4 regions of the Avibacterium sp. 21-594 genome follow, and region 1 is predicted to be linked to each of the others. Evidence: riboswitches for the same ligand, from Rfam matches in the RefSeq annotation. Region 1 holds a riboswitch; each other region holds the start of a gene.
What was found. A riboswitch is a leader RNA that binds a small molecule or an ion and turns the genes downstream of it on or off. The one in region 1 is predicted to bind thiamine pyrophosphate.
Positions count from the first base shown of each region.

Region 2: another riboswitch for thiamine pyrophosphate. It lies ahead of L5B76_RS10850 (ABC transporter substrate-binding protein); the one in region 1 lies ahead of thiB (thiamine ABC transporter substrate binding subunit).
Region 3: another riboswitch for thiamine pyrophosphate. It lies ahead of L5B76_RS01850 (ABC transporter ATP-binding protein); the one in region 1 lies ahead of thiB (thiamine ABC transporter substrate binding subunit).
Region 4: another riboswitch for thiamine pyrophosphate. It lies ahead of thiM (hydroxyethylthiazole kinase); the one in region 1 lies ahead of thiB (thiamine ABC transporter substrate binding subunit).

Region 1 covers NZ_JAKKOC010000001.1:101,598-109,646, forward strand. Annotated here, with positions in the region: gene glnE (bifunctional [glutamate--ammonia ligase]-adenylyl-L-tyrosine phosphorylase/[glutamate--ammonia-ligase] adenylyltransferase) at 1-2,641, opposite strand, end outside; TPP riboswitch at 2,759-2,847, shown strand; gene thiB (thiamine ABC transporter substrate binding subunit) at 2,890-3,894, shown strand; gene thiP (thiamine/thiamine pyrophosphate ABC transporter permease ThiP) at 3,930-5,501, shown strand; gene thiQ (thiamine ABC transporter ATP-binding protein) at 5,578-6,231, shown strand; gene bioB (biotin synthase BioB) at 6,271-7,305, shown strand; gene L5B76_RS00500 (c-type cytochrome) at 7,428-7,742, opposite strand; gene L5B76_RS00505 (TlpA family protein disulfide reductase) at 7,742-8,049, opposite strand, start outside.
Region 2 covers NZ_JAKKOC010000001.1:2,251,877-2,259,925, reverse strand. Annotated here, with positions in the region: gene L5B76_RS10880 (OmpW/AlkL family protein) at 1-502, opposite strand, end outside; gene L5B76_RS10875 (hypothetical protein) at 880-1,608, shown strand; gene L5B76_RS10870 (septation protein A) at 1,608-2,153, shown strand; gene yciA (acyl-CoA thioester hydrolase YciA) at 2,163-2,621, shown strand; gene L5B76_RS10860 (YciI family protein) at 2,635-2,931, shown strand; gene acnB (bifunctional aconitate hydratase 2/2-methylisocitrate dehydratase) at 3,046-5,652, shown strand; TPP riboswitch at 5,873-5,975, shown strand; gene L5B76_RS10850 (ABC transporter substrate-binding protein) at 6,078-7,133, shown strand; tRNA gene L5B76_RS10845 (tRNA-Met) at 7,177-7,253, opposite strand; gene mltA (murein transglycosylase A) at 7,490-8,049, shown strand, end outside.
Region 3 covers NZ_JAKKOC010000001.1:394,191-402,239, forward strand. Annotated here, with positions in the region: gene thrS (threonine--tRNA ligase) at 1-451, opposite strand, end outside; gene grxB (glutaredoxin 2) at 679-1,329, opposite strand; gene L5B76_RS01830 (fructosamine kinase family protein) at 1,483-2,352, shown strand; gene hxpB (hexitol phosphatase HxpB) at 2,349-2,996, shown strand; gene L5B76_RS01840 (ABC transporter substrate-binding protein) at 3,041-3,985, opposite strand; gene L5B76_RS01845 (ABC transporter permease) at 3,994-4,749, opposite strand; gene L5B76_RS01850 (ABC transporter ATP-binding protein) at 4,749-5,462, opposite strand; TPP riboswitch at 5,535-5,625, opposite strand; gene L5B76_RS01855 (gluconokinase) at 5,814-6,341, opposite strand; gene L5B76_RS01860 (GntP family permease) at 6,638-7,987, shown strand.
Region 4 covers NZ_JAKKOC010000001.1:2,230,591-2,238,639, reverse strand. Annotated here, with positions in the region: gene msbA (lipid A ABC transporter ATP-binding protein/permease MsbA) at 1-1,014, opposite strand, end outside; gene L5B76_RS10775 (DNA internalization-related competence protein ComEC/Rec2) at 1,075-3,510, opposite strand; gene L5B76_RS10770 (REP-associated tyrosine transposase) at 3,674-4,192, opposite strand; gene L5B76_RS10765 (helix-turn-helix domain-containing protein) at 4,551-4,847, shown strand; TPP riboswitch at 4,992-5,086, shown strand; gene thiM (hydroxyethylthiazole kinase) at 5,262-6,062, shown strand; gene thiD (bifunctional hydroxymethylpyrimidine kinase/phosphomethylpyrimidine kinase) at 6,072-6,890, shown strand; gene thiE (thiamine phosphate synthase) at 6,883-7,548, shown strand; gene L5B76_RS10745 (Do family serine endopeptidase) at 7,803-8,049, shown strand, end outside.

The sequences.
Region 1 (8,049 bases):
TAATGTTAAATTCATCAGGATTGCTATTGGCAAGGTGTCGATACATTTTCTCGCGCATTGCTTTCACATCTTCCTTGAGTTGCACAAGATCCCGTGGCGCAGCCAGCACCTTGTGGCGAATTTGCTCAAAGCGTTGGCGTAGGGCAGGCTCGCCATAAACCGCACGGCTGCGCACCAAGGCTTGTTTTTCCCACGTCCAAGCTTCATTCAGCTGATAATTTTCAAAAGCACTCAATGAACAGCCGAGCAAGCCCGCATCACCTGAAGGGCGTAGGCGAATATCCACCTCATAAAGCACGCCAGCGCTGGTATTCATACTAAAAATACTGATGATTTTTTGTGCCAGTTTAAGATAAAACTGATTGCTATCAATCACTTTTCTACCGCCTTGGGTTTGCCCTGTTTGGCTGCCGTCAAATAAGAACACCAAATCCAGATCAGATTTATAGCCCAACTCAATGCCACCCAATTTGCCATAGCCAATCACCAAAAAGCCTTTTTCGTCAGGGGCAAGAAACTCTGGCACGCCAAAGCGCGCGCTGACTTGTTGCCAAGCGAGATTGACCACCGCATCAATAATAGCTTCCGCTAAGTAGGTGAGGTGATCGCTGACTTTCATTACAGGTAACGCGCCCAGAATATCCGCCGCTGCCACGCGCAACAAGGTGCTTTGTTTAAATTGGCGCAGGGCGTCAATGAATTGTTCTTCATCATCTTGCGGTAAACGGAGCAAATATTGCTGTAATTCCGCAGGATATTGGTTGAAATGGATAGGGTTGAGCAACGCCTCACGATTTAACAACTCATCAAGCAAAATCGGGTGGCGCGCCACTTGTTGCGCAATCAGTTGCGATTGCGAACACAGTTCAATGAGCTGATTTAGCACTTGTGGATTTTCCACCAGCAATTCTAAATAGGTGGTGCGCGTGAGAATTTTGTCCACAATATCCAACATTCGTGGCAGCAAGGTGTCATAGGCTTGATGCTGGAAAATTTGTGCTAGCAACATTGGCATTAATTGCGCCAATACGCCACGTCCCCTTGTACCGATAGGACGGCGCGCTAGCTCGGTGCGGAACTGAGCAAGGCGTTGTAAGAGCGGTGCATTTTCTTCCAGTTTTATGCCATTTTGTTGCAACATCTGCTGAATGTCTTCATCATTGAGATCCGTTTCTAAAAAATCGTCCCACTGGCTATTTTCTGGCGTGGGCTTATCGTTTTCTTCGCCAATTAATTGAGAAAAAACCGACCGCACTTTGTGTTGGTGAGATTGCAATAACGCATAAAAATCGGCCCAGTTGGTGAGGTGATTTTCCACGATGATTGGTTGTTTTTCATCGTTCCATTGAAGGTAATGTTGTGTCGCAAAAATCAGGCGCTGGCGATCCAGTTCTTTTTCTGGCAAAAGTTGCGTTTGCTTATCATCAATGGCTTGCAACACGTTTTCCACACGGCGTAAAAACACATAGGCTTGTTGCAAATCTTGTTTTTCATTTGGGCTAAGCAGGCCTAATTTTTCTAATTCTGGCAAGAGATTAAGCAGAGAATGCTGCTGCAATTTGATTTCACGACCGCCACGAATTAGCTGGAAAACTTGCACGATAAATTCAATTTCACGAATCCCCCCAGCGCCAAGTTTGATGTTATCCACTAAACCTCGGCGGCGCACTTCTCGCTCAATTTTGCCTTTCATTTCGCGTAACGCTTGAATCACACTGAAATCAATATAACGGCGATAAACAAAAGGGCGGAGTAAATTTTGCAAGTTTTTCACATTCGGATCTTGCGGATCTGCCCCCAAAATTCGCCCTTTGATCATCGCATAGCGTTCCCAATCGCGCCCTTGTTCTTGGTAATATTGCTCTATTGCGGTAAAGCTTAGCGCTAAGGCACCGGCTTCCCCAAAAGGACGTAGGCGCATATCCGTGCGATACACAAAACCATCAGGGGTATATTGATCAAGGGCGTTGATAAGGCGCTGTCCAAGGCGAGTGAAAAACACGCTATTTTCAATGGAACGCCTTGCCCCTTGGGTTTCCCCATTGGCAGGGTAGGTGAAAATGAGATCAATATCAGACGAAAAATTGAGTTCAAATCCGCCTAATTTTCCCATTCCTAAAATATAAAGTTGTTGTGGGTTACCGTGCGCGTCCATTGGCGTTCCCATTTCCGCACAAGCGCGCTGATAAAGCCAATCGCGAGTGGCGATAATAATGGTTTCTGCCAGTTGAGAAAGGCGCACAAAAACCGCTTCTACGGTGGTGAGATTTAGGCTTTGACACAGGCTCAGTTTTGCCATTTCACGGTGGCGAAACAGACGCAGTTGGCGATATAGTTGGGCATCGTCATTAACGCTTTCAAGCAAATCCTGCAAGGCTTGGCGATAATAGTCTGTATTTTCTAAAGTGGGGATCTGCTGCCAACATTGGTGCAAAAAGTGCGGTTGTTTTTTTAAGGTTTCTGCCACAAAATCAGACATTGCAATGCCTTGCGCTAACTTGCCAATCGGGCTTGTGGGATCATTTTTCTGCACAGCAATTTGTGTGTAAATTTCTTCATTATAGTGTTCGGGGAAGTGTTGAATTAAACTCGCTGCCAGTGCTTGCAAGGTATCCTCAAGGTGGGGAACAGAAAATGCCATAGCCTATCCTTATGAATGATTAACTTGTTGCTAACTATAAAGAAATTTTGAGAATTTTTAAACACATAGATTGCATTGGCAACAGAAAATTACTACACTGAAAGCCGAGCTAAAGGCTCAGATTAGTCGGGGTGCTTGATAGCTGAGATCATACCCGTGAACCTGATACAGTTAATACTGACGTAGGAAACTAATTTCTTTGCTGTTTGCGTCAATATTGCTGGTCGTTTTTTATGGAAGGAAACACTATGCAATTCAAAAAATCTTTTTCTCTTACTTTTCTTACCGCACTTTTTAGCACCCACCTTGTGGCGGCGCAAAGCACGGAAAATGTGCAAGTTTACACTTATGATAGCTTTAGCGCAGATTGGGGCGCAGGCCCGAAAGTGAAAGCCTTGTTTGAGCAAGCTCACCCGCAATGTCAGGTAAATTATGTGCCTTTTGATAGCACTGGCGTGATGTTTAACCGCATTCGCCTTGAAGGGAAAAAGAGCAAAGCAGATATTGTGCTAGGCTTAGATCAAACAATGCTTGATGAAGCGAGAAAAACACAATTATTTGCCGAAAATAATGTGCCAACGGAACAACTTTCCTTGCCAGTGAAGTGGCAAGACAAGGTGTTCTTACCTTATGATTTTGGTGCTTATGCCTTTGTTTATCATAAAGAAAAATTACCAAATCCACCAAAAAGCCTAAAAGAATTAGTGGATAACCAACAACTTCGCGTTATTTACCAAGATCCGCGTACCAGTGGCGTGGGGCGTGGGTTAGTGATCTTAATGAATGAAGTTTATGGTGATGATGTGAGCGCAGCGTGGAAAAAACTCGCTAGCCATACCGTTACTGTGGGCAAAGGCTGGTCGGAAACCTATGGCGCATTTTTAAAAGGCGAAGCGGATTTAGTGTTTAGCTATAACACCTCACCGCTTTATCACTTATTAAATGATAAAGATGCCAATTACGCCGCCACAGATTTTGCTGAAGGGCAAGTGTTACAAATTGAAACCGCGGCACGAATGGCAAATCACCCAAATGCTTGTGCAGATACCTTTATGCAATTTTTGATCTCACCACAAGCACAGAGCCAAATTTCACAAAAAAATGTGATGTTTGCCGTAATTGATGAAAAAATTGAACCGCACTTTGATGCCTTAAAACAAGCGCAGCAAAGCAAAACCACCTTGGGTAGTGGCGTCAATGCAGAACAATTAAAACAATGGACGAACACTTGGCAAGCCAGCTTAACACAATAATTCGCCGTAACTTGCAAAAATTCCCCCTGTCTTCAATGGCTGGGGGAATTGGAGTGATTTTGCTGTTAGGCGCATTTTATCTGTTTGCCTTAAGTGCGGTGTTAAATGTTGGCAATGATCATCAATGGACGACACTTTGGCAAGATAGCTATGTACGCCACGTTATCACCTTTAGTTTTGGGCAAGCTTTTTTATCGGCGTTTTTATCTGTACTGGTTGGTCTGTTTTTTGCGCGCGCGTTTTTTTACCAAGATTTCCGTGGCAAGCCACTGATTTTAAAATTATTTTCTCTCACCTTCGTGTTGCCTGCCTTGGTGGCAGTGCTAGGCTTACTTGGGATTTACGGACATTCAGGCTGGCTGGCAAGCTTATTTTCCGCTCTTGAGATTAATTGGAAACCCAATATTTATGGCTTGAGTGGCATTTTAATCGCCCATTTATTTTTTAATATTCCTTTGGCAAGTCGCTTATTTTTGCAGGCGCTTTCAAGCATTCCCAATCAGCAACGGCAGCTCAGTTCACAACTGAATATCCGCGGTTGGCAGTTTATCCGTTTGATCGAATTACCTTACTTACGCCAACAGTTTTTGCCAGCGTTTGCTTTAATTTTTATGCTGTGCTTTACCAGCTTTGCTATTGTGCTAACCCTTGGTGGTGGGCCGGCTTACACCACTTTAGAAGTGGCGATTTATCAAGCCATTTTGTTTGAATTTGATTTGCCGAAAGCTGCAATGCTCGCGTTATTACAATGTGGTTTTTGCGTACTGCTGCTTGCGCTCAGCAGTTTGTTTAACAGCAAAGATCCGAGCCAGCTTAATTTGCGTCATTTTTGGCGAGAAAAACAAACAAGTGCGGTGCAAATTTGGCAAGTTTTTTGTGTCAGCAGCGTGCTGATTTTTCTCTTTTCCCCACTGCTTTATATGGTGGTGTCAGGCTTAGATTGGCAGGCGTGGCAAAAAGTGGCAGCTAACCCCCAGTTATGGCGTGCCTTAGGCTATTCTTTGAGTATCGCGCTATGTTCTGCGTTATTCGCAATTTTATTTTCAATGGCATTGCTTTTTTTGGCTCGCCGTTTAGCTTGGCAACATCATCGCTATTGTGCCAATTTAATTAGTAATATGGGAATGATCGTGCTTGCGATCCCCACCTTGGTGGTGGCGTTGGGGTTGTTTATTCGGTTACAAGCAATGGATTTTCAGCCGTGGCATTTATTGCTAATTGTGGCATTTTGTAATGGCATTTTGGCGATGCCTTTTGTGATCCGCACGCTTTCTGTGCCAATGTATCAAAATATGCAATATGAGCGCCTTTGCCAATCTCTTGGCGTGCAAGGTTGGCAACGCTGGAAATGGGTGGAATGGCAAGCGCTCAACGCCCCAATGCGATATGCTTTCGCCTTGGCTTGTGCTTTATCTTTGGGGGATTTCACCGCCATTGCTTTATTCGGCAATCAAGATTTTATCTCTCTGCCGTACTTGCTCTATCAGCAATTAGGCTCATATCGTATGCAAGAAGCGAGCGTTACCGCCTTGATTTTATTATTGTTATGTGGCGCGTTATTTGTGCTGATTGAGCGTTCACAAAAGCAGGACAAAGATAAAATTTGAAAAAATTGCACCGCACTTTATCTTTGCATTTTGGTATGTTTACCACATTCTTTGGTTTTATGATTTAGGCAATATGATGATTAAACTGGATACTTATTTTCATTACCCCAATCAACCAATGTACTTTAAGCTGCATATCCCCGCAGGACAACGGGCGGCCATTGTGGGGGCGAGTGGGGCAGGTAAAAGCACTTTGCTCAACCTCATTGCAGGATTTGAATTGGCGGACAAAGGGGAAATTTGGCTTAATGGGCAAAATCACACCTTTAGTGCGCCTCATCAACGCCCTGTTTCAATGTTGTTCCAAGAGAATAATTTATTCACCCATTTGACAGTGGCGCAGAACATTGCTTTAGGGCTAAAACCAAGCCTAAATCTTAGTGAGTTAGAAAAAGCTAAAGTAGCAGAAGTGGCAAGTGCGGTGGGATTAGGGGATTTTTTAGATCGCTTGCCTAACGCCCTTTCAGGCGGACAAAAACAACGTGTCGCCTTGGCACGTTGTCTGTTGCGTGATAAACCCATTTTATTGCTTGATGAACCTTTTTCCGCCCTTGATCCCCATTTACGCCAAGAAATGCTGCATTTATTGGATAAGTTATGCCAGCAGAAAAACTTAACCTTGCTTATTGTGACGCATCAACCTGATGAATTAACAGGAAAAATTGATCGCCTTTTGGTGGTTGAAAATGGTAGGATTAGTGATAAACCATTACCCGAATTAAAAATTTAAGTCTAAAATAGACCGCACTTTTTACAACAAGGATAATTTATGACAACCACAAACATTCAAATTCCCTCTTTAACACCGCACCCAACGTTGGAATACTGGTCAGTGTGTAAAGTGGAAGCTTTATTTGAAACGCCTTTTTTAGATCTTGTGTTCCGTGCTGCACAGGTTCATCGTGAGAATTTCAATCCGCGCGCGATCCAGCTTTCCACCTTGATGTCGATTAAAACTGGTGGCTGCCCAGAGGATTGTGGTTATTGTCCGCAATCGGCGCGTTATCAAACTGGCGTGCAAAATCAGCAACTGATTGATGTTGATGAAATTGTAGAAAAGGCGAAAGTGGCAAAATCTCGTGGCGCAAGCCGTTTCTGTATGGGCGCGGCGTGGCGTGGGCCAAAGCCAAAAGACATTGAAAAAATTACTACCATTATCAAAGCGGTGAAAGCACTTGGCTTAGAAACCTGCGGCACATTTGGCTTATTGCAAGACGGAATGGCAGAAGATCTGAAAGAAGCTGGGCTAGATTATTACAACCATAATATCGACACTGCGCCAGAACATTACGAAAAAATCATCGGTACACGCCAATTTGATGATCGCATTAACACCCTTGGCAAAGTGCGTAAAGCTGGCTTAAAAGTCTGCTGTGGTGGGATTGTTGGAATGGACGAAACCCGCAAAGAGCGTGCGGCCTTTATTGCTAGCCTTGCCAATCTTGATCCACAACCAGAATCTGTGCCAATCAACCAATTAGTAAAAGTGGAAGGCACGCCATTGGCAGAAGCGGCAGAATTAGATTGGACAGAATTTGTTCGCACTATCGCCGTTGCGCGTATCGTAATGCCAAAAAGCTATGTGCGTTTATCCGCAGGCCGTCAAGGAATGTCGGAAGAAATGCAAGCAATGTGCTTTATGGCGGGCGCAAACTCCATTTTCTACGGTGATAAATTACTGGTTACCGAAAATCCAGAAGAAGACGGCGATCAACTGCTTATGGCAAAACTTGATCTTGAGCCAGAGACGGAAGAAAATCGTTCAGTAAAAGAAGAAAGCCCTTTGTTCAAAGAAGTAGAGTAATCATCAGCTAAAATCGCTTAGCTTTGTTATCGAAGTTATTGAAGGACTAAGTTTATAAAGAAAACTTAGTCCTTTTTTTGAATTGAATGAGCTTAATTAAGAAAGCTATTTAGTCAGTGCTTTTAGGGTTTTAAGCTAGGAATATATTCCGCAAGGCCCTTGATGTCATTTTCACTTAAGCGAGATTTTGCCGCGTTGCCTGCACCAACAATTTCGCCCGCTTTGCGTTTTTCAAGTGCGGTGATAATTTCTTCTGTTTTTAGGCTGTTGATGATGGCAGATTGATTTAATGCAGAGCGTTCGCCTTGTTTGCCGTGGCACATTGCGCAAGAGCGGTTAAAGATTTTTTGGCTATGTTCGAGCATTTCTGCACTTTGATTGGCCAAGCCAGATAACGGTAAGGCGGAAAGTAAAAGTAGAGTAAAGGTTTTTTTCATTATGGATCCTTAAATAATGCGAGTAATTTTGACTCAGAAATTAAGCCTTCAAATTTATAAAGGATTTTGCCTGTGGGATCAAGTACAAAAGATGTCGGTGTGCCAACCAGTTGATAACGCTCAGCGGTGATGTTGAGCTGATCTTTCACGATGGGCAAAATAAGCTGATTTTTCACCGCACTTTTTTGTGTATCGCCACGTTCGCCGTCAATATTAATGGCAAGGATTTGCAGATTATCAGGGTATTTTTCAGCTAGTTGCTGCAATTGTTTAAGTTCTACAATGCAAATACCGCAGGTTTCAGACC
Region 2 (8,049 bases), 2.2 Mb from region 1:
GCTTAATATCAATCCCTAAATTAACCACTGGTGCAAAAGAATTTTTCTTCACTTGTAAATCAGTTACTGCTGCGTGAGTGGATTTTGCACTGAAAAATCTGGTGTAATTTAAACCTGCACCAATATAAGGACGCGAATTTGCGTTTTTATCTAAGAAATAATATTGCACATACAAACTTGGTGGAAGCTGTTTTAACTTAACCGCATTGCCTAAATCCAAATTTAATGCAGGAACCGCTGCTTTGATTTTATGAGAAAACGGTGTTGCACCAAGTAATTCCACCGCAAGATTATCCGTAAACATATAAGTTGCGGTTAGCCCTAATTGCGCGTTGTCGCCTACTTTCAAATTAACATCTATTGGTGTTTTAGTGTGAGAATCTGAATTTGCACTCACAAACACGCCCCCCGCTCTTAATAGCACATCACCAGCTTGATGCGCATTGGCAGAAGTAGCCACAAAAAGACTTGCTAAACCTAATGCAATCAGTGTTTTTTTCATAAAAATCCCCCTATGGTTAATATCCTTACAAACTATGTGCATTTAGCACGGCGGAAATATACCACTTAATAGTTATTATTTTTGTGATGAAGTTCAAAGTTTTTAAAAAATTGTTAAAAAAATTGAAAAATTTATTTACCGCACTTTTCATTTTGTTTAACAATAGGGCATATTGAATAGCATATATTGAAGCTATGTTTGCGCGAAATGCCATAACATCTCAAAGGATTGAAGATTTGAAGGATTGCGATATAGGATTTTTACAAAGCCAAAAGCAACAAAAACAGAGTTATTGTATAATGTCGCAATGATTTTTAACTGGAAGCAAACTAATGAACATTAATTTTACTCAAATTTTTCAAGATTGTTGGAATTTTATGCGTAATCAAAAAAAGATTACCCAGCAATTTATCTTTTTCTTTTTTATTAGCTCGTTAATCTTCTATTTTCTTTTAAGCTCGGTCGTGCCGATGCCTGAAATCAGCCAAACAAATGGACAAAATTTGCCTTTGCCAAGCAATATCAGCGCAGAATTTTTGGTAATTGGCGTGGCACAACAGTTAGTTAGCCTATTTATTTCTTCTTGGGGGATTCTCACCTTTCACCGCATTAGCACTCAACAACAAAATCCGTTAAATCAAAATCCCTTAAACCAAAGTGCGGTACTAACGTTGCAACGTTTTGCGGGTGTGGTGGCAGTGAGTGTGATTGGATTTATTCCCTTGATGATTGGCGTGGTAGAAAGTCTGTTTGCCATTTTACAAGGACAATCCCCTTCAATTCTCTCTTTGGTGGCGATGTTGCTCGGCTTTTTCATTTTTGTACGCTTAAGCCTCGCTTCTACAGAATATCTGATTCAGCCCGTGGGCATTATGCAAGCGTTGAAAAATAGCTGGCTAAGTGGCGTGAAACGCGCTGCACCGTTGTTTATTTATTGTTTATTAATTTATGTGGTGCTGCCGTTTGTGGTAAGACGCATTTCATCATTGAGTGATAACCTAGTTTTTGATGTGGTAATGTTATTTTTAAGCGCTGCAGTTGGCGTGTTTTCGTTACTTTTCACTTATCGCTTTTACACCTTATTTATGCGCAAGGATCAACAATAATGAAACAAATTTTAGAATTTATACCGCTCTTAGTTTTTTTTGCTGTTTATAAACTGGTTGGTATTCGTGAAGCGGCCATCGCCTTGATTATTGCGACAATCATTCAGCTTGTGGTGCTGAAACTGAAATACGGCAAAATTGAAAAACAACAGCTCATTATGGGAAGTGCGGTGGTTTTTTTTGGCGCTTTATCCGCTTATTTCAACGAATTAGAATTTTTAAAATGGAAAGTAACGGTAGTTTATGCCTTGTTTGCCTTGGCATTAATCATCAGCCAAGTGATTTTTAAGAAACCGCTCATTCAGCAATTATTAGGCAAAGAAATTCAACTGCCTGATGCCGTTTGGAATAAATTAAATCTGGGCTGGGCAGGATTTTTTCTGTTTTGTATGATCCTAAATATCATCATCAGCCAATATTTTTCCGATGATCTTTGGGTAGATTTCAAAACCTTCGGCATTATTGGGCTTAGCCTTGTTGCAACAGTCGCAACAGGCGTTTATATTTATCGTTATCTTCCAAAAACAGAGAATAAAGAACAATAGGAAAACATTATGTCTGCATTTATTGAAACCAAAACGGGCCGCCAATCACAAGGCACATTGTTATTACGCACCCTTGCTATGCCTTCTGATACCAATGCCAACGGCGATATTTTCGGTGGTTGGATTATGTCGCAAATGGATATGGGCGGTGCAATTTTAGCCAAAGAAATTGCGCACGGCCGAGTGGTTACCGTGGCGGTGGATAGTATGACCTTTATCCGCCCGATTTCTGTGGGCGATGTGGTATGTTGCTACGGCCGCTGCGTGAAAGTGGGACGCACTTCATTGCAAATTAAAATTGAAGTGTGGGCGAAAAAAGTATCCAGTGAACCCATTGGTGAACGCTATTGCGTAACCGAAGCCGTATTCAGCTTTGTTGCGGTAGATAGCAACGGACGACCGCGTGCGGTTCCAAGAGAAAATAACCCTGAGCTAGAAAAAGCCCTTGCGTTAATTGATGAAGCCTAAGAAAGGAGAAACTATGTATTACGTTATTTTTGCTCAAGACAAACCCAATACCCTTGCTCAACGCCTTGCGGTGCGTGAACAACATCTTGCACGTTTAAAACAATTACAAGCAGAAAACCGCCTTTTAACCGCAGGCCCAAATCCTGCCATTGATGACGAAAACCCCGGTGAATCTGGATTTACTGGCTCAACAGTAATCGCCCAATTTGACAGCCTTGAAGCAGCACAACAATGGGCAAGCCAAGATCCTTATGTGGAAGCTGGCGTTTATGGCGAGGTGATTATTAAGCCATTTAAGAAAGTTTTCTAAGCAAAAAATCGCAAAAATTCTCTCAAAAAACACCGCACTTTTCTTGTTTAACGCAAGAAAGTGAAAACAAGAAAAGTGCTACCCCTAACGATAAAAGCAATAAGAGGAAACACAATGTCAAACTTTCTACAAAATTACCAAAAACATATTGATGAACGTGCGGCACAAGGTGTTGTACCAAAACCATTAGATGCCGAGCAAACCGCACAGCTTATCGAATTATTAAAAAATCCCCCTGCTGAGCAAGCCGATTATCTCCTTGAGCTTTTTAAAACCCGTGTGCCAGCAGGAGTAGACGAAGCAGCTTATGTCAAAGCGTCCTTCCTTGCTGCAATTGTCAATGGCACGGCCCATTCGCCATTGATTAGCCCAGAAAGTGCGGTGCAAATTTTGGGCACAATGCAAGGCGGTTATAATATTGAACCGTTACTGCAAGCCCTTGATAATGAAGCCCTTGCCCCTTATGCCGTCAGCGCCCTTTCTTCCACCCTTTTAATGTTCGATAATTTTTACGATGTAGAACAACGTGCCAAACAAGGCAATCTTTACGCGCAACAAATTCTTGAATCTTGGGCGAATGCAGACTGGTATTTATCACGTCCAAAATTAGATGAAAAGATCACCGTTACCGTATTTAAAGTGTCGGGCGAAACCAACACAGACGATCTTTCCCCCGCGCAAGATGCGTGGTCGCGCCCTGATATTCCTTTGCACGCCTTAGCAATGCTGAAAAATGAACGAGAAGGTATTCAACCTGATGATGTAGGCAATATTGGGCCAATTCAACAAATTAATGCGTTAAAAGAAAAAGGCTATCCGCTTGCTTATGTAGGCGATGTGGTCGGCACAGGTTCATCACGCAAATCTGCCACTAACTCAGTGCTGTGGTTTATGGGGGAAGATATTCCTTACATTCCGAATAAACGTGCAGGTGGCGTGGTATTAGGCGGAAAAATTGCCCCTATTTTCTTCAACACCTTAGAAGACGCGGGGGCATTGCCAATTGAAGTAGATGTCAGCAAGCTCAATATGGGCGATGTGATTGATATTTACCCATACCAAGGCAAAATCTGTAAACACGATAGCGATGAAGTTTTGGCTGAATTTAGCTTAAAAACCAATGTGTTATTAGATGAAGTACGCGCAGGCGGACGTATTCCATTAATTATCGGACGTGGGCTAACCCATAAAGCGCGTCAATCCCTTGGCTTACCTGATAATGATGTGTTCGCGAAACCACAAGCGGTGGCGGATAACCACAAAGGCTTTACCCTTGCACAAAAAATGGTCGGCCGCGCTTGTGGTGTAGAGGGCATTCGCCCGGGGCAATATTGCGAACCAAGAATGACTTCGGTCGGCTCGCAAGATACCACCGGCCCAATGACCCGTGATGAGCTAAAAGATCTCGCTTGTTTAGGTTTTTCATCAGATTTGGTGATGCAATCTTTCTGTCATACGGCCGCCTATCCAAAACCGGTGGACGTTGTTACTCACCACACCCTGCCAGATTTTATTATGAACCGTGGCGGTGTTTCCCTGCGCCCAGGGGACGGCGTGATCCACTCTTGGCTCAACCGTATGTTATTGCCTGATACCGTAGGCACTGGCGGCGATTCGCACACACGTTTCCCGATTGGTATCTCTTTCCCTGCGGGGTCAGGTTTGGTGGCGTTCGCCGCTGCCACAGGCGTAATGCCGTTGGATATGCCTGAAAGCGTGCTAGTGCGTTTCAAAGGGGAAATGCAACCGGGGATCACCTTGCGTGATTTAGTACACGCTATTCCTTATTATGCGATCCAACAAGGCTTACTCACCGTAGAAAAACAAGGCAAGAAAAATATTTTCTCAGGCCGTATTTTAGAAATTGAAGGTCTAGAACACCTTAAAGTGGAACAAGCCTTTGAGCTTTCTGATGCCTCTGCTGAACGCTCCGCGGCGGCTTGTACTATCAAATTAGATAAAGAACCGATCATTGAATATCTCAATTCCAATATCGTGTTGCTCAAATGGATGATTGCAGAAGGCTATGGCGATGCACGCACCCTTGAACGCCGTATCAAAGCAATGGAAAAATGGTTAGAAAACCCAGAATTGCTCAGCGCTGATCCTGATGCAGAATATGCCGCGGTGATCGAAATCGATCTCAACGAAATCAAAGAACCGATTTTATGCGCGCCAAATGATCCTGATGATGCTCGCCTACTTTCTGAAGTGCAAGGGGATAAAATTGACGAAGTGTTTATCGGCTCTTGTATGACCAACATTGGGCATTTCCGTGCCGCTGGAAAATTATTAGCCAAATTCAAAGACGTGATTCCAACGCGTCTATGGCTTGCGCCTCCAACTAAAATGGACGCCAGCCTATTAACAGAAGAAGGCTATTACAGCATTTACGGTAAAAGTGGCGCGCGTATTGAAATCCCAGGCTGTTCACTTTGTATGGGTAACCAAGCGCGCGTGGCAAACAACGCCACCGTGGTGTCCACTTCCACTCGTAACTTCCCGAACCGCTTAGGACAAGGTGCAAACGTGTATTTGGCTTCCGCAGAACTCGCCGCCGTAGCAGCACTGCTCGGCAAACTGCCAACGCCAGAAGAATACCAAGCCTATGTGGCGGATTTACAGCAAGACAAAGACGACACTTATCGCTATATGAATTTTGATCAACTTAATCAATATACACAAAAAGCCGATCAAGTAATCTTCCAAGCACCAGCTTAATAACGCCTATCACAAAGTGCGGTGAAAAATTCAAAAAATTTCACCGCACTTTCTTTTTTCTCGGTTTATTAAAAATAAAAATGCAGTTACTTTCTTTCCTAAATGAAAAGCAAAGTGCGGTAATTTTTTTCATTATTTTTATTAAATCTTTTCATCATTAATTAATGCCATTTGACCTTTTTCTCATTGACAGCCCTAGCCTGCCCTTTCTATACTAAACGAGAATTAGTCGGGGTGCTTGATGGAATATCCAAACAAGCTGAGATAATACCCGTGAACCTGATTCAGTTAATGCTGACGTAGGAAACTAATTAGATCATATTCTTGCAAACGCCTTTATTTTGCGGAATTTTCTGCTTTACCTTTCTAATTTCTTCCTTGCTCGTCAATATCACTTTTTACTTTTTGTTAATAAGGAAATGACAATGCAATTTAATACTTTTCTTTCATCATTTTGGCAAAAATTAGGTTTTATCCTTTTTGTGCTGTCTAGCTTATCTATACATAACGCCCAAGCACAAGGACGGCTTAATATTTATTGCAGTGTGCAACATTCTGTCTGCGAAAAAATGGCACAAGTTTTTGCCAAGAAATATAACGTGGACACCAAATTTGTGCGTAACAGCACGGGGGCAACCCTTGCCAAAATCAAAGCTGAGCAAGCCTTGCCTCAAGCGGATATTTGGTACGGCGGCACAATTGAACCGCACTTTCAAGCCGCGCAATTAGGCTTACTCGAGCCTTATCGTTCACCATTGCAAGCGGAAACTATGCCACAATTTAAAGCCCTGCTCGACAAACACGGCGATGTTACCTCCATTGGCTACATTATTGTGTTAGGCATTGGCGTAAACACCGAGAAATTCAAACAATTAGGCATTAAAGACTATCCAAAATGCTGGAAAGATTTAACCGATCCAAAATTTAAAGATCAAATCCAAATGCCTGATCCGCGCAATACTGGCACGGGCTACACCTTTATCGCAACGCTAGTACAGTTATTCGGTGAAGAAGAAGCCTTCCGCTACTTGAAAGCCTTAGATAAAAATATTTCTCAATATGCTAAAAGTGGTACAGAGAAATCCAATCTCTCTCGTGGTGATGCGGCGGTAACCATTGGTTTTATTAATGGTTATCAAACCGAGAAAGAAAACGGTGCGCCTGTGGAAGCCATTTTACCTTGCGAAGGCGACAGCTATTCCCTTGGCGGCATCAGCATTTTAAAAGGGGCAAGAAATTTACAAAATGCAAAATTATTTATGGATTGGGCATTAACGCCTGAAGCGCAAGAAATTGCGTGGCGCGAAGAAAAAATGTATCAAATTCCAACCAATATTCACGCCAAAGCCTCACCAAACTCCACTGATCCAAAAACCTTAAAACTCATTGACTTTGATTTTGAACGCTTTGGTTCAGATGAAGAGGGCAAGCGCTTGATTAAGCGTTGGATTGAAGAAATTAAGCTCAATGCGACAAATTAAGCAGACAATAAAAAACCGCCGATAAAATCGGCGGTTAGAAATCTGGTTGCGGGGGCTGGATTTGAACCAACGACCTTCGGGTTATGAGCCCGACGAGCTACCAAGCTGCTCCACCCCGCGTCTGTGGGGGCGTACTATACGCTGTTTTATTTTTAATGCAAGCCTTAATCCTAAAAAAATGATTTAACTGATAGAAAAATCGGCAATTTGCTGAGTTTCAAGGCAAAATGCACAAAATTTCCACCGCACTTTTCTTGATCTAAAAAATAAAAGAACGCAAAAACTGCTATCACTTTGAGCGGTTTTTTGTTATTTTACGCCGTTTAATTGCAAATGATTTTATTAAGGAACTTCAAATGCCGATGTCTGCAAAATTTTTCAAAAATTGCACCGCACTTTTAGCTATCGCGGTGCTTTCTGCTTGCTCTAGTTCAACCCATAAAACAACCAAAAAAGTGAGCGTTAAAAATACCACTACTGATACCAAAATTTTCGGCGCAAAATATGATGGGCGCACCTATCAGCAACAATTCTTAATGCCAGTTTCCCGCGTAGAAAATCGAAGTGCGGTAATAAATCAAGGGGATTTTTTAACCCAGCTTTCTAATGTACGTCAATATTCTTCACGCTTAACCAATAAATTTGCGGTGAGCTACGGCAAAATCACTAACTGGGTTTTATCGGGCGCAAACGTCAATGAATTATCCAATTTCGGGATTCAGCCAATGATTATGAAAGGGCAAGATGGCTATCAAAACGTGTTGATGACGGGCTATTATTCTCCAGTTATCCACGCGCGCCGTACGCCACAAGGCAAATATAATCAACCCATTTATGCAATGCCAAGCCCATCGCAAAAACGCGTGAGCCGTGCGCAAATTTATGCAGGGGCGCTGCGTGGCAAAGGTTTAGAACT
Region 3 (8,049 bases), 290 kb from region 1:
GTTGTTCAAAAGTATCTCTTGCTTCTTGCCAAGTTACGCGTTTTTTCACCACATCATAATTGGTTTTTGCTAGTTCAAGCATTCTTTTTTCAATGGCGTCAAGATCTTCTTGCGTTAAAGAGCGGTCTAAATCCACATCATAATAAAAACCGTTTTCAATGGTTGGCCCGATAGCCATTTTTACATCAGGGAAAAGCTGTTTAATCGCGTGTCCTAATAAATGCGCACAAGAGTGGCGAATAATTTCTAGCCCGTCTTCATCTTTGGCGGTAATAATTTCTAGCTTGGCATCTTGATCAATCAGATCACACGCATCACGGCGTTCACCGTTCACACGCCCTGCGATAGTCGCTTTGGCTAAACCTGCACCAATATCTTGTGCAACGTCAAGCACTGTAACGGGTTTATCAAATTGGCGTTGTGAGCCATCGGGTAAAGTAATAATTGGCATATTAAATCCTTATACAGTGGTTACCCATACGAGAGGTAACTTGTTGATTAAAATAAAAATAAAGTAAAAAAGCACCGCACTTTGTTATACCTACAATGTATTTTTCGCACCATGCTTTATAGGTTATCGAATTGCTTTTGCAATGACTTTCGATGCAAGCTCGTGATCATACGCTATTTTGCGCTGAAAACCAACTTTCTGCCCCATTTTACTGGGCTTTTTGTGGGTTAAACCGCTTTATCGAAATATAATTCCACTTGAGATAATTTTGCCATTGTTTCCACATAGGCTTTTACTTTCGGCGGGAATACAAGCCCTTTCACGCAAGTGAGGTTACGCAACATTGGGAAAAGCAAAATATCTTCCATAGAAAGCTGATCATTTGCGCCATTTTCTGACAAAATCAAATACTCAAGTGCGGTGAAATCTTGCTGTAATTTTTCGATATATTGAGCGGAATTTGCCAGATTTTCTGCAAAATCACCAATATTTTCAGTTTTCTTTTTAACGAAATAATCCACCGCACTTTGGGTAGCAAATTCAGGTAAACCTAATTTCACAAAACGCGGTAATAAAAGATGATTATAATAACGGCTCACTGCCTGCATCCACGCTTGAAGATCGCTACGCACATCATCATCTGGCAACAACAGATCACCATAATTTTGATCCACATAATGGACAATATCCAAACTTTCTGGCATTGCCGTGCCGTCTTCTTTAATCAAAATTGGTGCCATTTTTTTGCCGATGAGCGCGACTGGCGTGGCTTCGTCATCACTCAATAACACGTGCTCTTCTACGGGCAAATTTTTCAAGCCAAAAATCATTCTGGCACGCACGCAGAATGGACAATGATCATAAACGTATAATTTCATTTTTTGCTCCTTACTAAACAATTTAAGCGAATAGACGCTACCTTACCGCAAATTTTTCTCTCCGCAAATAAAAAACTTGAAGTTCATCACAGATTATTTTGCCCATTTCCTTTATGATCGAGGCGTGGCGCAAGTTGAATATGGGGGGGACTTATGTGGAAATCAATTTCTCAAGTTTTAGCCGAACATCTTGGTGCGTATTATTTTATCAAGCAAAAACGCAAAGTGCATACTGGCGAAATGCACGAAGCTTGGATTATTGATGATGGAATCCAGCCCGTTTTTGTGAAAATTAATGAAAAATCCTACCGCTCTATGTTTCGTGCCGAAGCCGATCAGCTGGAATTACTAGCCAAAACAGGGACAATTCAAGTACCGCAAGTTTACGGCGTAGGCTGTTCACAAAACCACAGTTTTTTACTGCTCGAAGCCCTTCCTTTCAGCGAACCGAACGAGCAATCAATGGCACAATTTGGCACGCAATTAGCCAACTTGCACCAATGGGGCAATGCCGAACATTACGGACTCGATTTTGACACTTGGCTAGGGCCGGTTTATCAGCCAAATGGTTGGTCGGATAATTGGGCAAAATTTTTCAGCGAACAACGCATTGGCTGGCAATTACAGATCTGTAAAGAGAAAGGGTTAACGTTTACTGATATTGATCAATTGGTCGCCGTTGTCGCCAAAGGGCTGGCCAAACATCAGCCAAAACCAGCCTTGTTGCACGGCAATCTTTGGATTGAAAACTGTGCTGTAGCAAATGGCCAACCTTTTACTTACGATCCTGCGTGTTACTGGGGTGATCACGAATGCGATCTGGCATTTAGTGAATTATTCCAACCGTTCCCTGAAACATTCTATCAAAATTATCACCGTACTTTGCCGATTGATGAGGGCTATGCGCAACGCAAACCGCTTTATCAGCTTTATTATTTGTTAAATTTTAGCCATCGTTTTTCTGCTCATTATGTGGCGCTCACCAAAGCGATCATTGAAAAAATACTCAAGGGGAATCTATGAAATTTCAAGCAGTAATCTTCGATATGGACGGAGTTCTGATTGATTCCGAACCTTTTTGGAAACAAGCGGGCGTGGAAGTATTTGGGCAAATTGGTATTCCTGTTAGCTTGCAAGAAATGCAAGAACTCACGGGAATGCCTGCGCTTGGCATTGTCAAAACCGTTTATCAACGCTATCAAAAAACGTCTGTTCCTATTGAAGAAATGGTCAAACGAATGAATGACTGCGCCATTTCAATGATTTTAGAAAATAAGCCGTTAATGCCAAATGTGCCAGAAACCCTTGAAAAACTCACCGCACTTGGCTGCAAACTGGCGGTTGCTTCCGCTTCGCCACGTTATTTATTGGAACAAATCACTGAACGCTGCGGCATTGCGTCTTATTTCCAATATCTTTCTTCCGCCACAGAATTAGATTACAACAAACCGCACCCGCAGGTTTATTTACACGCGGCACAACAATTAGGGGTTGAACCCCAAGACTGTTTAGGCATTGAAGATTCGGTGCTAGGAATGACTGCAGTCAAAGCCGCATCAATGCGCTGCGCTGTTATCCCAGCTCCCGTTGAACGCAAGGATCCACGTTGGGCATTAGCGGATTATCAACTAGAACAGCTAGCTCAAATTCCTGAGATTTGTGCATAAAAAAGTGCGGTATTTTTCACCGCACTTTTTACCTAGCCTATTTCTTATTCCACCTGAATGGCATAATCAGACAATTTAGGAACCTGCTTAATCAGGCCTTGTTGTTGCATAAATTGTGCCATTTTCTCATAACGTGCGTTATCTAGGGCGCTTGGGCGTAAACTTAAACGTGGCAAGGTATCGCGCCAAGCCAAGCGATTGAGTTCGTTGTCTAAATCTTGCGGTTTATAACTCACAAACGCCAGCCAACTTTGTTGTGGGTGGTTTAAAATATAAACGCTGGCTTGTTCAAGTGCGGTCAAAAATGCACGAATTTTTTTCGCAGGAAGCTGATTTTTATTGGCCACGACAATCAATTCATCATACATTGGCACGCCCTGTTCTTCTGGATAAAACGCCTTGCCCGGTTTCTTTTCTATCGCCATCTGATTTAGCTCAAAATTACGAAATGCCCCGATCACCGCATCGACTTGTCCGCTAAATAATGCGGGAGAAAGCGACCAATTGACGTTCACTAATTCCACATCATTTAAAGAAAGGTGGACGGATTTCAACATTGCACCAAGTAACGCATCTTCAAAACCGCTCACTGAATAGCCGATCTTTTTCCCTTTTAAATCGGCAATTTGTTCAATACCGCTATCTTTTAGCACCACAAGACTATTTAACGGCGTTGAAATTAAGGTGCCAACACGCACTAGCGGCAAACCTTCCGCCACTTGCATTTGCAGCTGTGGCTGATAATCCACCGCTAAATCTGCCTGCCCTGCTGCCACTAATTTAGGCGGCATTGAAGGATCAGCAGGCTCGATAATCTCAACCTGCAACCCATTTTCCGCAAAAAAGCCTTTTTGCTGTGCCACAATAATGGCGGCATGATCGGGGTTGACAAACCAATCCAGTAATAAGGTTAATTTTTCTTTGGCTTGCGCGCTAATGCTCATACCTAAAGCGAAAATTAAACTGCATAAATACCATTGTTTTTTCATTTTTTCTCCTAACGTAAATGACAGACCCAAGGAATAATGCGGTGAAGCAATTTATCTATCACGAAATACAGCAAGAGCGCGATAACCACCAAAATAAACAACGCCGCGAACATTAAGCTAATTTGAATTCGAGCATTGGCTTGCAACATTAAATAACCAAGCCCTTGTGATGATCCTACCCATTCCCCCACGATCGCTCCAATAGGGGCTACGGAAACCGCAATACGCAAGCCCGAGGCTAACGCAGGCAAAGCGGCAGGTAAGCGAACCTTAAATAATAATTGCCCTGATGAAATTCCCATTGTTCGAGCCAGCTCCAACCATTGCTTTGGGGTGTTACGCAAGCCGTCATAACAGGCAGCAGTAACAGGAAAATAAATAATCAAAATCGTCATTGCGATTTTTGATGCAATACCGTAACCAAACCAAAGAACCAATAAAGGGGCAATCGCAAAAACAGGAATCGCCTGCGAAGCAATTAAAATGGGTAATAAAAAAGCAGAAAGTGTTTGTGAAGAAGCAAGCAATAAGGCAGAAAGCAAACCAAATAAAAAACCTAGCACCAATCCTAACAAAATTTCCCATAAGGTAATTTTGCCGTGCATAAACAATAATCCCCATTGCGAAGAGATTTCATTAAGTACGGAAACGGGTTCAGGCAATAAATAATGAGGGATCGAAAAGACGAAAATTGCCCCTTGCCAACATAAGGCAAAAAATAACGTCATCATCAATGCTCGGAATAAACTTTGCCACGCCAACATTATTGTTCCTCCATTAATTGCGCAAACAAATATTGCTGCAATTGCCATAATTTTTCTTGCGAAAAATCTCGTGGTGCATTACCTTGCGGGCAAATAGGTTCAGAAAGCTGAACAGGTTGCTGGCGTAAAATATAAATTTTATCTGCTAACAATAAGGCTTCTTGCGGATCGTGGGTGATTAGCAGTACGGTTTTATCCTTTAATAAACGATGTGAAAGTTGCTGTAATTGCAAACGGGTTACCGCATCTAAAGCAGAAAATGGCTCATCCATTAAAATAATCTCCGCCTCCTGCATTAATGTGCGAGCCAGTGCAACGCGCTGACGTTGTCCACCGGAAAGTTGATAGCAAGGTTTGTGCAAATGTTGTTCCATTTTCACCGCACTTAATAATGCCCGCGCTTTTTCTTCCGTTTTTTTCGTTTTGCTATGAGTAAGATGTTGATAAAGCTGAACATTATCTAAAATCGAAAGCCAAGGATACAAACTATCTTGTTGTGCAAGCCAAGCAATTTTCCCTGAACATTTAATGTTACCCTGTGTAATCGCCTGATGTTCTAACCCTGCAATAGCACGCAATAAAGTGGATTTTCCCACTCCTGATGCACCAAGCAACGCCACCCATTCCCCTTGCGATACCGTAAAATGAAAATGCGAAAATAAAGGTTGCTCAGCAAAGTTAAGTTGAAGATCGGAAATGTCGATCGCTTTCATCGTTCACTCACAAATCAACGTGATTGAAAAAAGCAATAATAGAAGTGCGGTAAGAATTTAATAAAAAAAGAAGATCGTTCATAATTAGTTTCCTACGTCAGTGTTAGCTGTATCAGGTTCACGGGTATCATCTCAGCTTAAATAAGCACCCCGACTAATGCAAAACAGTGTAGCGAAACTAATAAATAAAATCAAAGTATTCTGAAAAAATAAAAATAATTAAATTAATGATGTTCTATAATTTAAGAATACTGTTTTAAAAATAAGAAATTTATTTTCTTCACATTTGGCAAATAAAAAACGGTGAAAATCTCACCGCTCTTTAACTCTTTTTATATCACTAAATGATGCCTAGTTTTGCAATAAAGGCGTTAAGGCTTGTACACAGCGATCCACCACTTGTTCAAAAGTGCCGTCAATATCAATGTGGATCACATCTGGTTCGTCCGCTTGTGGCGATTCTAAGGTATCGAATTGGCTTTTGAGCATTTCTGTTTTCATATAATGCCCTTTGCGGTTTTTCATTCGCTCTAGCACAAGATCAAAACTGCCTTCTAGGAAAAGAAATTTCACGCTTTCATTACCATCACGGATTTGATCACGGTATTTTTTCTTGAGCGCAGAACACACGATAATTCCCACTTCACTTTTTTGTTCAAGACTAAATGCCGCATCACGAATGCGTTCAAGCCAAGGCGCTCGGTCTTCGTCATTAAGCGGTTGGCCATTACCCATTTTGATGATGTTGGCTCTTGGGTGTAGATCATCACCGTCTATGAGCTTTAAACCTAAACGGTGGCAAACTTCAGTACCTACGGAGGTTTTGCCCGTGCTGGAGACGCCCATTAGGATAAAACTTTTGCCTTTTGCTTTTTCCATTTTGTTTTCCTCATTTTTATTATGCTAACGCAATAATGAATTGGTTCTGTGCTAACCATAGCAAAAAATCGCCAGTTGGCGTTACTGGTAACATTCTATTTTGTGATCCGTTTCACAAATTTTTAACAAAGATCGCAATTTTTGTCGTTATTGTTTGAACTTAAGGGGGGATTTCCCTAATAATAGACGCATCTACTTTACCTTTCCAGATAATTTTTGATGTTACGGGTAAATTAGCTATTCGTTCTTTTCCTTTCGGTTAAGAAAACGCTTTCATCTATAATTGAGGACGTTATATGTTAATTTTCATTATGATTGCTTCAGTGTTGCTGTTGCTCTTATTAATTATGAAATTCAGAGTTCACGCTTTTGTGGCATTAATTATTGTGAGTTTACTCACCGCACTTGCGACAGGCGTGCCTTTTAAAGATATTCTGCCAACTTTAACAAAAGGTTTTGGCGGTACGTTAGCTTCTGTCGCATTGCTTGTGGGCTTGGGCGCAATGATTGGGCGTTTACTTGAGATCACTGGCGGTGCAAAAGTGTTGGCAGATACGCTTATCAATAAATTTGGTGAGAAAAATGCCCCATTCGCACTTGGTTTTGCTTCTTTATTATTTGGTTTCCCAATCTTCTTTGATGCTGGTTTAGTGGTGATGTTGCCGATTATCTTTAGCGTAGCAAAACGTTTTGGTGGCTCGGTATTACGCTATGCCTTACCTGCCGCAGGGGCATTTGCTGTAATGCACGCCTTTGTTCCACCACACCCTGGCCCGGTGGCATCGGGTGATTTACTCGGCGCAAATATGGGCTTATTAGTCATTGTTGGCTTGGTGTGCGGTATCCCAACTTGGTACATTGCAAGCTATTTATTCAGCCAATATTTAGGCAAAAAAATTATGGTTGATTTGCCAAAAGCATTCTTAAATGCCAATGCAATCAATGAAACTGCGGTGTTAAATCCCCCAAGTTTTGGCAAGGTTTTAACCATTCTTCTGTTACCTTTAGTGCTGATCCTATTTGATACAGGATTGAACACCCTTTCTGTTGTGGGTGTGGTAGATGGCTCGCAAGCTTGGGTTCAAGGCTTACGTTTGTTAGGCAAAACGCCTGTGGCATTGCTTATTACCCTAATCGTTACTATTTTGTTATTGAAAGATCAGCGTAGCAACGAGCAAATCGAGAAAATCTGCGATAATGCCCTTGGCCCAATTTGTTCAATCGTGTTAGTAACAGGGGCTGGTGGTATGTTCGGTGGCGTATTGCGTGCAAGTGGCATTGGCGATCAACTTTCTGCAATGTTTGCCGATACGGGTATGCCTGTGATTGTTGCAGCGTTCATTATTTCAATGACATTGCGTGTAGCACAAGGTTCAGCCACTGTGGCATTAACAACAACATCTGCACTCATTGCTCCAACGATTGCTGCAACGGCAGGATTAAGCCAACTTGATTTATGCTTTATCGTCATTGCCATTGCATCTGGCGCAACCGTATTCTCCCACGTTAATGACAGTGGATTCTGGTTAGTAAGCCGTTTCTTAGAAATGGATACCAAAACCACATTAAAAACTTGGACTGTGCTAGAAACCCTTATCGGTTTCACCGGTTTCGGCTTTGCTTTAGTAGGAAGTATTTTGTTCTAATTTGATGAATACTGAATACACAAAATCCTCCTGCGGGAGGATTTTTTTTGTGGTAAGAGTGA
Region 4 (8,049 bases), 2.1 Mb from region 1:
CGCTTTTTCCACTTCATAAGTGCCGTTGTCTTTCTCAGTTGCCATATCCAAAATAGCAAACAGGGTTTGGCATGCTGCCATACCACGCTGGAATTGCGCATTCACATTCGTTAAAGACTTCAATGGTCGCATCATTGCCAACATTGAAGAAAACACCACCGTGAAAGAGCCTGCCGTTAAGTTTTGGCTCATAATTTCTGGCACTGTTGCCAAATACAACACCGCCGACAAGGCGAAAGACGCAATAATTTGCACCACAGGATCAGAAATGGCATCTGCTACCATCACTTTCATTCCCTTACGGCGCATATCATTACTCACTTTATTAAAGCGTTCTTCTTCAATTTTTTGTCCACCAAAAGAAAGTACCACGCGATGCCCTTTCAGCATTTGTTCTGCGGAAGAGGTCAGCTCCCCCATTGAGTTTTGCATATTTTTACCTAACTCACGGAATTTTTTCGATACCATACGAATCAGCACCGCAATAATCGGCCCAATCACGAAAAGCACCAAAGAAAGCTGCCAACTGGTATAAATCATCACACCAAGTAAAGAGATAATATAAGCCCCCTCGCGCACAATGGTCACCAAGGATCCTGATGAAGAATTGGCGACCTGTTCGCTATCGTAAGTAATGCGCGAAAGCAATTTTCCTGTTGAATTTTGATCAAAAAACGGCACCGGCATATACATTAAATGCCTAAATATAAGGCGTCGCATAGCCATTACCACTTTACCTGACACCCAAGCTAAACAATAAGTGGATACAAAGCTTGTTACGCCGCGCATAATGATGACCAATACCACCACAACCGCCATTAAACGTAAAAAACCCACGTCTGCTTTGCCAAAGCCATCATCAAGCAACGGTTTTAGCATTTGTATTAATGTTGCATCTGCTAGTGCATTGAATACTAAGGTAATTGCTGCGGCAATTAAGCCAGCTTTAAAAGGCGCAATAATCGGCCATAAGCGTTTGAAAGTTTGCAGCGTTGTTAAGTCTTTATCTTGCATAATTGATTCATTTCAGTTAAAAAACTTTGCCATTTTACCCTTATTTTGCCGACAAGCCAATTAATCCCCTATACTTAATCCCCGATACCAAGGGGAAAACTCCGATCTTGCGGTATAAATTTTTATCTGTTCGGGGAAAAATAACAGGCTGATCTGCCCAAAATCTGCCGTATTATACACCGCACTTTGTTGCGCCTTTAGGCGTTCCAACACCACGGAATGGGGGAAATGCCAAGGATTACCACGGCTACTCGAAATCAATGCGATCTTAGGCTGCGTTGTTTTAAGCAAATATTCACTGCTAGAGGTTTTGCTGCCGTGATGCCCCACTTGCAATATCTCTATTTTTCCTGCTAAATCAGCAAATTGCCGTTCTGTTTGGCTATCAGCATCACCAGTTAAAAGCACTTTATACTGCCCATCATCAATCAACAACACGCAAGAATCTGGATTTTCTGCACGCTTGCGAATCTTTTGTGGGGAAAGCGCGGTAATGTGCAATCCTTGCCACTGCCACCGTCGCCCCTGAGTACAAAAAATGCGGTGGTTTTTTGTGTGATTTTTTTCTGATGGCGTGATCAATTCTGCCTGTGGGAACGCCTGTAAAATCGCACTAGCGCCCCCTGAATGATCGTTATCATCGTGGCTTAAAATCAGCTTATCTAGCACGATCCCCTGTCGTTGCAGATAAGGCAAAATCTCTAGCTCCGCCATACTTCCCCCAGGCCAGGCTGCGCCCGTATCATATAAAATGCCACGCTGATTTTTCACCAATAATGTTGCCAAACCCTGCCCGACATCTAGGGTTTCCAATCGCCATTTAGGTGCATTTATCTCTTGCCACGCCAAATTCATCAGCATTATTCCAAGCAACCCAGCAAAAATAGGCTTCATTCTTTTTAAAAATAACGGACTAGGCAATTTTTCTGCATTGAGTGAGATTGTCTTTTTCCCCGCTAAGATCGGATTTTTCGCCACTCTTTGCGGCAATTTTTGCGAAGATTTTTGCAAATAAAACACATACCCCAGCCCCAAAATGAGCAACAAAATGACGACCCATTGCGATTGATTTTCTGACAAATCGATCCAATTCCCTTGCCATTGACTGAGCAACGCCGTGATTTTTTCTGCTAAATAATTCGCCCCTTGCCACGAATTAAACGCCCCTTGGCTCAACACCGCAAACAGCACCATTGGCACAAGACATAAACTGAACACTGGCACGGCTAACAGGTTCGTCATCATTCCAGATAAAGACATTCCGTGAAAAAAATAAAGCTGAATCGGGGTAAATAAACATAACAAACCGAGTTGTAGATGAAACAAGGAAAAAATCCAGCGTAGGATTTTTTTCGCCCACTGATTTTTAATGGGATAAATTTGCCATTGGATTAAATCTAACGGCACAAGTTGATACCACAAAATCAGGCTTGCCACCGCCCCTGCAGAAAGCCAAAAACTAACGGAAAGTAACATCAGCGGATCCCATAAAATAAGCAATGCCACCACACATTGAAAATATTGCCAAGGCGTATAATAACAGCGTAGCACTCGGATCAAACATACCAACCCCAAGGCAAGTAACGCCCTTAATGTAGGAATAGAAAACCCAGCCAACTGGGCATAAATTAAAGCAATAAAAGCGCCGCACAATAATGGCAAAATTGCCCCGATTCGATGCGTGGGCAAGAAAAACTGTGTCGCTCTTGTAATAGCAAAGCCAAGCAACATTGCCAAACCAATATGCAATCCAGAAATAGCAATTAAATGTGCTGTGTTGGTTTTCTGATAAATTTGCCAATGCTCAGTATTAAGCCACGCCCGTTCGCCAAAGCCTAATGCCAACAATAAGCCTTGCATTGGTAAGCCTTGAGTCTGCTGAAAACTGGCCTGCAATAATCGCTCTCGCCACGCAAAATCTTGCGAAATTTGCACCGCACTTTTTACTCTGCCATACGCCGTGATGCCTTGTGAAAAATACCATTTTTGCCGATCAAAGCCCCCTTGATTTAAACGGCTTGATAAGGGTTTGAGCAATAATTCTACCTGCCAAACTTGCCCTGTTTTAATTTGCTCTTTCTCCTTATCTACTGTGTTTTTTTGCCATTGCAAATATATTCGCTGGCTAGGTAAATTTTCTGTCAATTTCCCAGTGGCGATCACAGTTTGATAATCTTGCTGATGTAAGATTTTCTCGATCTTAATTGGAATGCTGATCTTGTTTAAACTCGCGCTCTGCTCCGCTTGGCTCAAAATTTGCAGCGCTTGATGATGAAAATACCCTAGACTCAATACAAAAATCACGCCATAAACCAGCCCTTTTGCGATTTTGTAATAGGCGAAAAGATAAGCTATCAAAACAGCTAAGCTCCCAATTCCCACAGTGCAAAGTATTAACTCAACACCAAGCAACAAGGCTTTCGGCACATAAAGCAAGCTCAAGCCTGCGCCAATCACCAGCCATAAAATCACATCTAATTTAAGCGAAAATTTCATTCCTATATAAGATTAAAAATTACCTTTATAAACAAAAATCGTTGTAAATCGTAGGGTGGGCTTCAGCCCACCATTTTGGATTGAATAACCTTGTCCCCAATTCATAAAAAACGGTGGGCTAAAGCCCACCCTACCCTCTATGCCACTCCGATTACACCTTTTATTAACTACCCCAATTCAATGGAAAAAATCCTCTTTCAACATCTCTTCGAAATGAGGAAAACGGCCAATCTTTGGGGGCATTAACATAACCGTGTTTAACAGGATTGAAATAGATATAGTCTAAATGATTGTTCAAATCTCGTTCATCACGGATACGATGCTCCCAAAATCGTCTTTGCCATATTCCGGCTTCTCGCTTTTTTATGCGACTTTGGTTCTCATTGCGATACGCCGTTGGTAATAATTTCGTAAATATCGTTTTAAAAAAAGCAATACGCTTAGAATAATTATCATCATCCTGTGGTAATTGCATTATGAAATGCAGATGATCAGGTAACACACAAATTGCGATGGTTTCAAAGGGATACCTTCTCACTGTTTCTTGATAGGCTTGCCGTAATTTTTCTATATGCTGAGTAAGGTAACATTTTGTACGATCTTGCAATGTTAATGTAAAAAAATAACACGCGCCTTTTGTAAAATCTCTCCGATAATTTGGCATTATTTCTGACTCTCTCATAAGAAACGTAGAAACGTAGGGTGGGCTTTAGCCCACCATTTGGGATTGGATAACTTTGGCATTGACAACCTTGATAAAAATGGTGGGCTAAAGCCCACCCTACACCTACTACGCCTACAATTAAAAATAAAAATATGATGAAAAAAGCACCGCACTTTCGCAATCTTATTAAACAATTTTTGCGATCTTGCTCGCAAAACGAAAAAATACTTTGTGCAAAATGCGGAAATTCTGAGTGGTGAGATTGTGTTTCTGTTTATTTCTTTGTAAAGTAAATTAATTGCTTAGTATATTTTAGATAGATATATTCTCAGCTAATCAAAGTTGTCAAAGTTTTTATATAGAATAGAGATGTATTATGTGTATTGGTCATCGTTTAAAAGAAGAAAGACAGAGAATGGGGTTAACTCAAAGAGCATTTGCAAAATTAGGAGGCGTTAGATCACAAGCTCAGTTCAAATATGAGCATGATCGAATTATGCCTAGAGTCGACTATTTAATAAAGCTAGGATTAGAGGGAGTTGATATTAATTATATACTTTTTGGAGAAAGAGGGATTATAGCAATAAATAATGAAGAGAGGCGTTTATTAGATTTATTACGAAGATCAAAGGATATAAGAAATTTTATCCTACATGGAGTAAATTATTTTTAAATAAGTAGAAAGTTAATTAGAGCTATAACTAAATCACATTTGAAAAGTTACTAAAAAATTTTATATAAGTATCTTCAAGGAGATACAATCAAGAGTTATCAAAAGACTATTAGACTCTTACAGAGAAATTGCGATGTTATAAGCCATTAATAGTCGGGGTGCTGCCTTGTGTAGCTGAGATAATACCCGTTGAACCTGATCCAGTTAGCACTGACGTAGGAAACTTATTATGAAAACGCTTTTTGTAAAAAATCTGTCTATTTTTGACCGCACTTTATTCTTCCCTTTTCTATTTTCAAATCGTCATTCCACAACATCATTCCCTATCACATTGATTTTATAGATGATTTTTTATTATAAAGGCAATGGGACTGGGCTTTTTTTACGCTTGATTTTTATTCATAGGAGAAAAAAATGGACTTTAATTTAATCACGAAAATTCGCCAAACCAATCCTTTAATCCACAACATCACCAACATTGTGGTGGCAAACTATGTAGCGAATGGGTTGTTAGCCTTGGGTGCATCACCAATTATGGCGGATGCCGAAGAAGAAATGGCGGATCTTTCCCAATTTAGTTCAGCCTTGGTAATTAACATTGGTACGCTCGATCCTTTCAAAGTAAAAGCAATGTTGGCGGCTGGCAAAGCAGCGAATAAAGCCGGTATTCCTGTGGTGCTTGATCCTGTGGGCGTGGGGGCAACGCAATACCGCAAGGACGTGGTGGCCGAATTACTGAGCAAGGTAAAATTCACCGCCATTCGTGGCAATGCCGGGGAAATCGCCCAGCTAGCAGGAGTGAATTGGGCGGCGAAAGGCGTGGACGCAGGGCAAGGCGAAGGCGATGTAAAACAAATTGCAAAACTGGCTGCGCAACGTCATCAATGTGTTGTGGCAGTGAGCGGTGCGATAGATTACATCAGTGATGGCGTGCAAGTTGCAGCCATTGATAACGGCACGCCAATGTTTCCTAAAATCACGGGGTCAGGCTGTTTGCTTGGCGCGGTGTTAGGGGCATTTTCAGCGGTCGATCCAAACCAACCTTTTAATGCGGTAGTGCAAGCCAGTACGGCCTATGCGGTGGCAGGGCAACTGGCAGCGAAAGACTTAGGAAGCACAAAATATGGGCAATTTTACACCGCACTTTTAGATCAGCTTGGCGAGCTAAGTGATCAACAAGTGGCACAATTCGCACAGGTTCTCATAGAAAAATAAGGATCAACAATGACTCATATTGCACAAGCCCTGACCATTGCTGGCTCAGACAGCGGCGGCGGTGCGGGTATTCAAGCGGATCTGAAAACCTTTCAAATGCGTAATGTATTTGGAATGAGCGTAATTACCGCCGTTACCGCACAAAACACCTTAGGCGTAACGGATATTCATTTGATTCCCCTTAGCACCATTGAAGCGCAACTCAAGGCAATTGTGGCAGATTTCACGCCCAATGCGGTAAAAATTGGTATGCTCGGCACGGCTGAAATTATCCAAACCGTGGCCGCTTTTTTGCGTCAGCACCCATTTACGAATGTGGTTATCGATCCTGTGATGATCGCCAAAGGGGGCGCGAGTTTATTGGAGCAATCGGCAATTCAAGCGATGCGTGAGCAACTATTGCCTTTAGCCGATGTACTAACGCCAAATCTGCCTGAAGCAGAAGCCTTAACAGGATTGAAAGCTGAAGATCAGCGCAGTATTACGCAAATTGCTGAACGTTTACAACAAATGGGCGCAAAAACCGTGATTATAAAAGGTGGCCATCAGCAAAATAGCAAAAGTGCGGTATGCCAAGATTTTATTTTCACGCCGACAACATCTTTTGTCTTGGAAAGCCCACGTTTTAACACGCCACATACCCACGGCACAGGCTGCACCTTTTCCGCTTGCTTAACCGCTGAACTTGCCAAAGGACAATCATTAGCGCAAGCCTGCAAAACTGCCAAAGCCTTTATTACAAGTGCGATCACTCATCCTTTAAATATCGGACACGGACACGGCCCAACCAATCACTGGGCTTATTCACAGGAGCAAAAAAATGGATAAATCAATTTTACGCTGTTATTTAGTGGCAGGTACGCAAGATTGCCGTCATCTGCCACAATATGATGCAAGCCAGCCACAACAAACTCTGTTAGAGCGTTTAGAACAGGCGTTAAAGGCCGGCATTACTTGTTATCAATTTCGTGAAAAAGGGCAATTTTCCTTGCAAGATCCGCAACAAATTGAGCAACTTGCCCGCCAATGCCAAGATTTATGTAAACAATATAATGTGCCTTTTATTATGAATAATGATGTTCAACTCGCAGAAAAATTGCACGCAGACGGCATTCACGTTGGGCAAAAAGATACGCCTGTAGAACAATTAGCCCAACAAATTGAAGGCAAAATGTTAATTGGCTTATCCGTCAATACCTTGCAACAAGCTCAACGCCATAACGCCTTTCTCGGCGTGAATTACTATGGCTGTGGGCCAATTTTTACCACATTTTCTAAAGAAGATCCGTCCCCTGTTGTGGGCATTCACTTTATTTCCACCTTGCGCCAACAAGGCATCAATAAGCCTTTGGTTGCCATTGGTGGAATAAAAACAGAACAGGTTCCCGCTCTATTACAAGCAGGTGCTGACGGTGTCGCGGTGATTTCCACCATTATGCAAGCAGAAGATGTCGCCGCTACGGTACAAAAAATTTTGGCAAAATAACACCGCACTTTTTACATAAAATAATACTAGATGGGTGCAAATTAGCTAAGATCTAGTGCTTAGGATCTTTCTTTGTTAAAAAAGAAAATTTTGCACCTTGTTTTCGAACAATTTTCTATTTCCTTTGTCTTAAGCTGAACAATGAACAAATTTCTTACGAAAAATAATCAGCAAAAGTGCGCCATTTTCTCTTTAAAAACGAAAATTTGTTCATATCTTAAAATGACAACTTAGTAACGAAATGGAGAAATTAAGTGAAAAGAAAACATTTTTTATTGAGCAGTATTGCATTAGGTTTAAGTGTATTAAGCACGTCAATGGTGGCTCAAGCGAGCTTACCAACACAAGTGGAAGGCCAAGCTGTACCAAGTTTAGCACCAATGTTGCAACGTGTTCTGCCAGCGGTAGTATCTATTGCGGTGGAGGGCAAACAAAAATCACGCTTCCAAAATGATGATATTCCAGAAGAATTTAAATTTTTCTTTGGCCCTGATGTTTTTA